Regions from separate parts of the Blautia sp. HA9023 genome, predicted to be linked through region 1. Evidence: riboswitches for the same ligand, from Rfam matches in the RefSeq annotation. Region 1 holds a riboswitch; each other region holds the start of a gene.
The links. A riboswitch is a leader RNA that binds a small molecule or an ion and turns the genes downstream of it on or off. The one in region 1 is predicted to bind cobalamin.
Positions count from the first base shown of each region.

Region 2: linked by a shared signal. The riboswitch ahead of AC04Q6_RS04465 (sirohydrochlorin cobaltochelatase) and the one ahead of AC04Q6_RS07365 (leucine-rich repeat domain-containing protein) in region 1 are both predicted to bind cobalamin.
Region 3: linked by a shared signal. The riboswitch ahead of nikB (nickel ABC transporter permease) and the one ahead of AC04Q6_RS07365 (leucine-rich repeat domain-containing protein) in region 1 are both predicted to bind cobalamin.
Region 4: linked by a shared signal. The riboswitch ahead of AC04Q6_RS04400 (cysteine-rich small domain-containing protein) and the one ahead of AC04Q6_RS07365 (leucine-rich repeat domain-containing protein) in region 1 are both predicted to bind cobalamin.

Region 1 covers NZ_JBWLUR010000006.1:730,398-732,601, reverse strand. The annotation lists gene AC04Q6_RS07370 (Ig-like domain-containing protein) at 1-834, shown strand, start outside; cobalamin riboswitch at 937-1,122, shown strand; gene AC04Q6_RS07365 (leucine-rich repeat domain-containing protein) at 1,315-2,154, shown strand; gene AC04Q6_RS07360 (gamma-glutamyl-gamma-aminobutyrate hydrolase family protein) at 2,188-2,204, shown strand, end outside.
Region 2 covers NZ_JBWLUR010000006.1:66,204-68,407, forward strand. The annotation lists gene AC04Q6_RS04465 (sirohydrochlorin cobaltochelatase) at 1-1,246, opposite strand, end outside; cobalamin riboswitch at 1,403-1,578, opposite strand; gene AC04Q6_RS04470 (NAD(P)/FAD-dependent oxidoreductase) at 1,831-2,204, opposite strand, start outside.
Region 3 covers NZ_JBWLUR010000002.1:97,730-99,933, forward strand. The annotation lists gene nikC (nickel transporter permease) at 1-147, opposite strand, end outside; gene nikB (nickel ABC transporter permease) at 148-1,086, opposite strand; cobalamin riboswitch at 1,276-1,465, opposite strand; gene AC04Q6_RS01915 (M14 family metallopeptidase) at 1,754-2,204, opposite strand, start outside.
Region 4 covers NZ_JBWLUR010000006.1:50,047-52,250, forward strand. The annotation lists gene AC04Q6_RS04395 (PHP domain-containing protein) at 1-482, shown strand, start outside; gene AC04Q6_RS04400 (cysteine-rich small domain-containing protein) at 632-937, opposite strand; cobalamin riboswitch at 1,204-1,406, opposite strand; gene AC04Q6_RS04405 (C40 family peptidase) at 1,570-2,204, opposite strand, start outside.

The DNA.
Region 1 (2,204 bases):
AGCGAAATGTCTACAGTACAGGCACTTCAGGCACTGGATTCTTACAGACGTTTTGTAAATAAGGAGACAACATACTGGGATCTGAAAAACAAAGGAGAACATGCAAAACACAGCTGGGATGCAGGAACAGTAACAAAGAAATCCACCTGTAAGACAAAAGGAACAAAATCTTATACCTGTACCTGGTGCGGAGAGAAAAAGACCGAATCAACAGCTCTTGCAGCACATAAGTGGAGTTCCTGGAAGACAACGAAATCTGCAACTGTTTTTGCACCGAAACAGATCACAAGAACCTGTTCTGTATGTGCCAAAAAAGAAACAAAGAATTCAGGAAGCAAACTGAAACCAACGATCAAACTGAACGCATATGGAATTCGTCTGAATCCGGGAAAATCTACTAGCAAAGTGAAAGTCAGTGGTCTTGCAAAAGGAGATTCCGTGAAGTCCTGGAAATCCAGCAATACTGCAATTGTAAAAGTAGATAAAAAAGGTGTGATCACCGCACAGAAAAAGACAGGTACTGCTTATATCACAGTAACTCTGGCAAGCAAAAAAACGGCGAAACTGAAAGTCGTTGTACAAAAAGGAACAGTAAGAACTGCGGCCATAACCGGACTGCAGTCCAGAATAACCATCAGTAAAGGAAAGACAACGACCTTAAAGCCGATACGCAGACCAATAACATCTGCTGAAAAACTTACATACAGTTCCTCCAATAAGGCTGTTGCCACAGTAAGTTCCAAAGGTGTGGTCAGAGGTGTGAAAAAAGGAACTGCGGTAATTACAGTAAGATCCGGAAAAGTTTCTTACAAATGCCGTGTAACTGTAAAATAAATACTGATCATTATGAAATAACCCCGCCTATAACTCTGATTCACGGGATTGTCACAGAAAAAGAAGTGTGTTATAATTTCTGAACAGTTAAATATGGAGAAAAAACAATTACCGGTTTTAAGTTCTCTGCCACATCGGCAGGGCCAAGAGGGAACAGGGTGAGAATCCCAGGCAGTCGTGCTACTGTATTTGTTTAGATCTTTCTGTAACCATTGTACGGATCTGTATGAGAAGGGGAGGGATCGTGATTACATAAGCCAGGATACCTGCTTAAAGCTGCTACCAGTTATTACACGCAATGATAAATGGAGGGGGAGATTGTTTGGTTTTGTGTACCTATTTTTCGGGACACAGAAAGAAACATTTCCTGAATTCAGAGATATTGCGGTAGCAGATGGTATTGTTGAAAACATGATCATTATATACGGATGCGATATCTTTCAGGGTATTGCATCCGTTTTTTTGTTGAGAGGTTAAAAAATGCAGAAAACACTGGTGTGGCGTTCGCAGAAAGAAAGAGAAAAAACATTTGTAAGAGGATGTGCAGAGAAACACGGAGAGAGAATTCTTGTTATCGGACAGCCTTACAGCCGAATCGGAGACGAGGCACTGAAGAATAATATCCGGATCAGAGAAGTGAGCCTGGAAAACTGCGTCAGAGAGATTGGCAGAGAAAGTTTCGCCGGATGTACAAGGCTTCGAACAGTAAGATCAGAGAAAATAAAAGTTATAAAAAACAGAGCTTTTTCCGGTTGTGTAAACCTGAGAAGTTTTGAAATCCCGGCTACAACAGAATATATTGGAAAAGGGGTTTTGTACGGGTGTAAAAGACTGCAGAAGACAGTTTTTGAAGAGAATAAGAAAATCATCCGAATTCCGGCAGAAGCTTTTATGGAGTGCCAGGAACTTTCCGGAGTAGTGCTTCCGGAAATGATCACTGAGATTGGGCGAAGGGCATTTTATAAATGTGGGAATCTGACAGAGATAAAAATTCCTCAGTCTGTGGAGCGGATTGAAAGAGAGGCGTTTTATCAGACCGGACTGCAGAAGCTGGAACTTCCTCAAAAGCTGAAATTTATTGGAGAGAGCGCTTTTCTGAAGTGCAGAAATCTGGAATATGTCCGGGTTCCGGAATATGTGGAAACTGTGGAAAAATGGGCGTTTCACGGGTGCAGTATGTTGAAAACAGTGGAATTTTCCGGGGATCCAGAAGTGCTGGGAGAATGGATCATAAATAAAGGAACAAAGATCCTGTGCAGAAAAAATACCAGAGTCGATGACTATTGTAGGAAGTATGGATTTGCGGTAGAATATCTGTAAAAGCGACCATTTTTTGGTGGAAAGAGGAGAAGGATGAGGGAAAGAAAACC
Region 2 (2,204 bases), 660 kb from region 1:
CGGACTCATCTGTGCTTCCGATGGAGTCGATAGCTGCTTTTGTATGATCTACATAAAGCTGCTCAACAGCCTCGATACGTCCAAGACCTGCGATCTGTGTATCAACATTCTCGAAGTTTCCGGATGCTACAAACTGGCTCTTCCAGGAATCCTCATCATCACCGGCCATATCGTTGTTTGCATGGTCTCCGGCAACAACCATCAGCGGACGAAGAACAACGTTCTTGTATCCTGCCTCTTTTACCTTCTCGATAACCTTGTCGCAGGCTGTATCTTCCGGTTTACCCTCTACAGTACCGATGAATGCGTTCTTGAATCCAAGGTTTTCCATCTGTGTCTGCATCTGATCGTATGTAATGTTAGCTGTATGAGATGTTCCATGTCCCATGAATACGAATGCTGTGCCAGCCTCAGCTGCTGCATCCATGCTGTCAAATCCGGCTTCTTTGCAAGCCTCATCTGTGATTGCCTGAGCAACGGCTTTCTTGTCATCGTTGATCACGGTTGCATCGTCTCCAACCTCACCGAGCATTGGCTCTGCGATAGCTACAGACTCGAATTTATCTTTATAGCCATTGATCGCTTCTGTCATCTCATCGTACTCAGCACCATGCATCAGATGAGTAGGCTGTACAACCAGATTCTTAACACCATTCTCTACTGCACGGTCAAGAGCCTGCTGCATGTTATCGATCACTTCATCATCTCTTGCCTCTACATGGTTGATGATGATCTGTGCTGTAAATGCTCTTCTTACAGACCAGTCCGGATAAGCTTCTGCAAGAGCATCCTCGATTCCTTTGACATCCTCTGCACGGCTGTCATTGAAGGAAGTACCAAAGCTTACTACCAGAAGCTCGTTCTCACCGATCTCATCCTGGTTACGTGGATCGTCTTTGGAAGCGTCTCCTGTGTCACGTCCGAAGTAATCCGGATCAGCGTTCTCGCCCTCTACCAGTTCTTTCTGAGCGTCTGTCAGAGCATCCCATGCTTCTTTAGCTGCCTTGCAGTCCTCATCTGTTGTGTCAGTTCTCTCCTGAACATAGATCTTGTCGATCAGAGCTGCTACATTGTCAGCTGCTTTCTGGTCTTCATCAGAAGCCTCTGTGGTATCAGCTGCCTCAGTACTCTCATCTGCGCTCTCTTCTGTAGCGGAATCATCTGCTGCCATTGCTGTTGTAGCTGCACCCATAGAGCATGTCATGGAAACTGCGAGCATCAGAGCTAACATTGTTTTTCTTTTCATTTCTTATCGTCCTCTTTTCATGTATTTCCAGAATACTGATATGTACAAAAAAACGGCTGCTTTCTGCGGCCGCCTGCTCACACACGATTCTCTCGCAATACACATAAAAAGAAGTTCTGTATTGTTATTGAGAATACAGATTCGTAGACCGCGAATCCTGGATCTCACAATAAGGCAGTTCTCCTGACTTGGTTCCACACTGCTTTCCCTTCCCGGTTTCCCAGTGGTATTTAAAAACAGCTCCCCGTTCACAGTGACGGTATCGTTCCGGATTCTCACCGGATTCTCTTTTGCACATCCGACTGGACGCAACCTTATTGCCATAACATTTGTACATATTCGATTTTACCTGGTTACTTATTCTTTTACCACAAAATCACAAAATTGTCAAGATTGCTGTCGGACGAATCATGGTGCTTCCCCTGCATCTGTCAGTTATTTTCAACATACTCCTTTCAATATTCATGCACATTATGCATGGTTTTATATGATTTATGTTTTTTATTTATGGTACAGTGATTTCCTACAACATAAAAGCAGCCCCTTTCCGCCATCACTGTGACAGCAGAAAAGGGCCGCTCATATTATTTACTGAAGTACTCCTGCTCAAGGTATCTGGCTACATAGATACCGCTGGCGGATGCATGGGAAAGAGAATGTGTCACACCGCTGCAGTCTCCGATAACAAAGAGACCTTTGTGGCAGGTTTCCAGATTCTCATCGATCTCAACTTCCATGTTGTAGAATTTAACCTCAACACCATAAAGCAGAGTATCGTCATCTGCTGTTCCAGGTGCGATCTTATCCAGAGCATAGATCATCTCGATGATTCCATCCAGGATACGCTTCGGCATAACAAGGCTTAAGTCTCCCGGTGTTGCGGAAAGAGTCGGTGTTACGAAGCTCTCCTCAATACGTGCTTTTGTGCTTCGTCTTCCACGGATCAGATCTCCGAAAC
Region 3 (2,204 bases), on a different contig from region 1:
CTGCAGTGATTCGGTCATAACTGCATCCAACGGATCATATGGAGAAAGCTGCGGTGCAAAGATCGCAACACCGATCACCACGAGACCCAGAATAAAGAAAAGAGTGAACTGTTTATTTTCTTTGAATGTTCGTAATACCTTTTTCAATTATCTATCCTCCTTAAGTCTTGGATCGAGATAAGTATAGGACAGATCCACAAGCAGGTTGATGCACATGTACAGGATCGCGATCCAGAGTACATAGCCCTGTACAAGAGGATAGTCACGACAGGAAATTGCCTTTACTGCCATATTTCCCATTCCAGGCCAGTTGTAAATGATCTCTACAACTGCAGTACCTCCCAGAAGACTTCCAAGGGAAAGCCCCAGCAGTGTTACCAGCGGAAGCATTACATTAGGAAGAACGTGTTTCCAGAGAATGACGCTTTCCTTGATCCCACGCATTCTTGCACCTGTGACATAATCCTGGTGAAGTTCCTCCAGTACTGCACTTCTTACCTGTCTGGTATACTTTGCAGACATGGCAAGTGCAAGTGTCAGCGCCGGAAGGATCATGGATTTAAAATCTGTACTGCCTCCGGCAACATTGATCCAGCGAAGCTGAACACCAAAGATGCTGAGAAGGATCAGGCCCAGCCAGAAGCTTGGAACAGATACTCCCACAAAGGTAATTCCTCTTACAAAATAATCCGGGAATTTGTTCTGATATACAGCGGCCAGTATTCCAAGCGGTATGGAAATAATGACCATCATCAGAAGTGCCAGCAACGACATCCTCAGCGTCGGCCAGAAACAGGATACCAGTTTATCCGTTACCGGCATTTTGAAAGAATAGGACTGTCCCATATCTCCTGTTACAACACCTTTCAGCCAGGAACCATACTGCACAAGAAATGGCTGGTCAAGGCCGAGATCATGTCTTGTCTGTTCCAGAAGTTCCGGTGTTGGAAGATTACCACACTCTGTCAACATGATCTCCGCAGGATCACCAGGTGACAGGTAGGTCAGTCCAAATGTGAAAAAGCTGATTCCAAATAATACAATGATAATCTGGAGAAATCTTTTTCCTACTTGTTTCTTTGTCACGTTTTACTCCTTTCCTCATTTGATGTGATTTTTAGCATAGCCGTTTCAACTTATATAAGATAATAATAACTATAATGGGATTCTTTATATGCAGAAAATGCATGGAATTTTAGAAATACGCACGAAAAAAGCCCGTGACGAAATACGGGCACACACAAAAAAACTTGCTTCCTATCTTCCGTAAGAATCATCTTAAAACAATTACAAGCAGGTCTCCTGACTCAGGCTCCTCACCCTCAGACACCTTCCCGGCCCTATTTCTCACGCACCCGGCCAGTGGTATTTTATCTGAGGATTCCCCATTACAGTGACGGGATCGTACCGGATTTACACCGGTTTCCCTATTAATCCTCTCGGAACTTGCAACGACTGATGTAAAAATCAGCAAATGCTGTTAAATTACGGATTTATTATATGATAAATCTATTGCTGTTGTCCATAGAAAAATGTTGTATTTTTAGAATATTTATCAATTTTGTCAAAGCTGTTTGAATTGTACATATACCCCGTTAGGTATTTAACAACTGAGTTTATCCGATTTGTCAAAAAAATACGGATTTTACGCGTTTGTTTTTACAAATAGAACAACAAACGGTAAAATCCGGTTTTCTTATCGTTTCTATAGGAATTGAATAAAACAATTTTTGGTGGAAAAGCTCTGCGAATATCAGGTCAGCGTCTCTGTGATCGCTGCATAGGCGATCATCGGTCCGTCCTCAATAATATTCAGGCTGGCTGTCTGATAAAGTACAACTCCATTTTCTGTTGCAATGGATGTATAAAGCAGGTTTCCGTAGTAATCTCTCAGTTCACCCAGGTCTTCTCCTTTAAAGAAGTACTCTCCAGGCTTTTTGGATGGATACCAGCATCCGGTATATGGTGCATATTCATATACCACATTTTCCAGAAGCATCTGACGGTAATGTTTCAGTCCGTGACATTTCTTCCCCTGAAGATGAAACACAAGATGACGGACGTCTCTTTTGTCCTGTTCCACTTCCTCCCAGGTCCAGTAACTGTGTCCGCCCCTCTCGATGAGAATGCTTGGAATTCCAAGAGAAGAAGCATAATTATAGGCACCACCTGTAGCAGTTGTAGAGCGGACCACATATTTGACA
Region 4 (2,204 bases), 680 kb from region 1:
TGGACCGGAAGGGAACTGTAGATCTGGATCAGGAATTATTATGTAAACTTGATTATGCCATCGCAAGCATGCATACCTGGAACTACCGTCCCGGTACCAGAGACGAGAACACAGAAGCTTTTGTCAATGTCATGAAGAATCCCTGTGTCAAAATCCTCGGTCACAGCGACAACACCCATTATCCGGTAAATTATGATGTTCTTGCCCGAACTGCCAGAGAAACCGGAACAATCTTTGAAATTAACGAAGCTTCCCTGGCTCCATATGGCTACCGTGGTGATACCAGAGAAAACTGTTATGAGATTCTCCGCTGCTGCCGCAAATATCATCTGCCGCTGCTGCTCTCCAGTGACAGTCACGGTCCGGAACACATCGGTGATTTTACCTGTGCTGCTGAATTTGTTCATCAGGCCATGTTCCCGGAACAGCTGATTCTGAACAATCATCTTCCAAGATTGAAGGTATTTCTGCAGACCAGATGATCTGGTAAAACAGTAAGATCGAATATACATAAAATGTATCCGAATACACATTCATGTTTGACTCACAACCAAAAAAGCCAGCTCGGACACATTTTACCATGTGTCCGAGCTAGCTTATTATTTCGGGTTATATTATATTTTCTTTATTATCATTTCTCATCTGCCTGAGAATTCTCTCTCTGCTTTCTTATCATATCCGCAAGTTCCTGATATTTTCCTGTGATATATCCATAATTCTCTCTTCTGTGAGGAAGTTTACACGCAGTGCAGTCCTTGATTCCGCTTTCCGTAAAATGGAAATTACCACCGCATTTATCTCCCAGTGCATACAGCGGACAATAACAGAACAGGCAGTTAAAATTTTCCGGATCTGCTCCTTTATGGCATGGAAAATACTCGCATTTTTTGTGGCTGAAATAGGAATATTCTTTTCCCTCCCAATATGGTTTCTCCATGGTTCTTATCTCCTCCCGGATCATGCACTCTCTTAATTTTTCCGTAAAAAAAGAGGTAGCGATCCCACCCCGGGGTAGAAATATAATCCGTTCATGAGTGCGCGGAGGGAACGAATGTATCCGGAGTAGTATCGCCTGCCATTTAATCATGTATAATTCATATGAACAGGCGCATTCCATAAAAAAATGCCTACTCTCGTAAAAAAGTAGACAACGTCCCAGGGGTGCGGAGTCCCTGAAATGGTTGTTACACTTTACACGGAAGTTTAACCTCGCCATAACAAGCAGGTTTCCTGGCTCCGGGATCATGGCTCGTCTCTCCTTCTCATACATAGGTACAATGGATTCTGAGATTCGCTCCTCCGTTACAGTGACCGGATCGCTCAGGTTTCTCACCTGATTCCCTTTTCTGCTGGCTTCTGATAATCCATGACTGTCAGATGCCCTCAGCACTTGCTATGTTCAATATGGAATTATACTGATATTATAATAACACCCTGTTAATTATATGTCAATACCGTTTCAGATTTTTCTGATATAAATTCACTGTTTCCTTATAAGAAACAGCCTGGCGGAATATGCCGCCAGGCTGTTCAATATCTTCATCTTAATAAATTTTATATGGTTCGTGATTATACAAGACGTCTTACAGAGACAATCGTTCTGTATGTCGCATCGTTACTGATCTTGATACCATCCTGAGAATTGGATGCATGTACAATCTGTCCATTGCCCATGTAAATAGCCACATGTCCACCATAGCAGATCAGATCTCCTGGCTGGGCATCTGCATAAGATACCTCAGTACCTGCATTCTGCTGCTCATAGGAAGTTCTCGGAAGGCTTACGCCAAAATTGGCATATACACTCTGTACAAAACCGGAGCAGTCTGCACCATTGGTAAGGCTTGTTCCGCCCCATACGTATGGATTTCCAACAAACTGTGTGGCATAATTCACAACAGAAGATCCTGAACCGCTGCTGTAAGAAGAACTGTCACTGTCTGAGGATGTGTCCTCTGCACCTTCTTCGGATGCATCTGTACTGTTATCGTAATCTGCGTCTGCATTATCCTCTGTATTCTCAGTATCCCCGGACGCGTCATCTTCGATCACATTGCCATCTTCATCATACTGCGCATCATCATTTTCACCATTGTCTGCATCTTCATCCACATGCTCGGTGTCATCCTCTGCAGTATCCTCATCTGTATTCTCAATCACGTCGCCGTCCTCATCGTACTGTACGTCTTCGCTCTCGTCCGCCT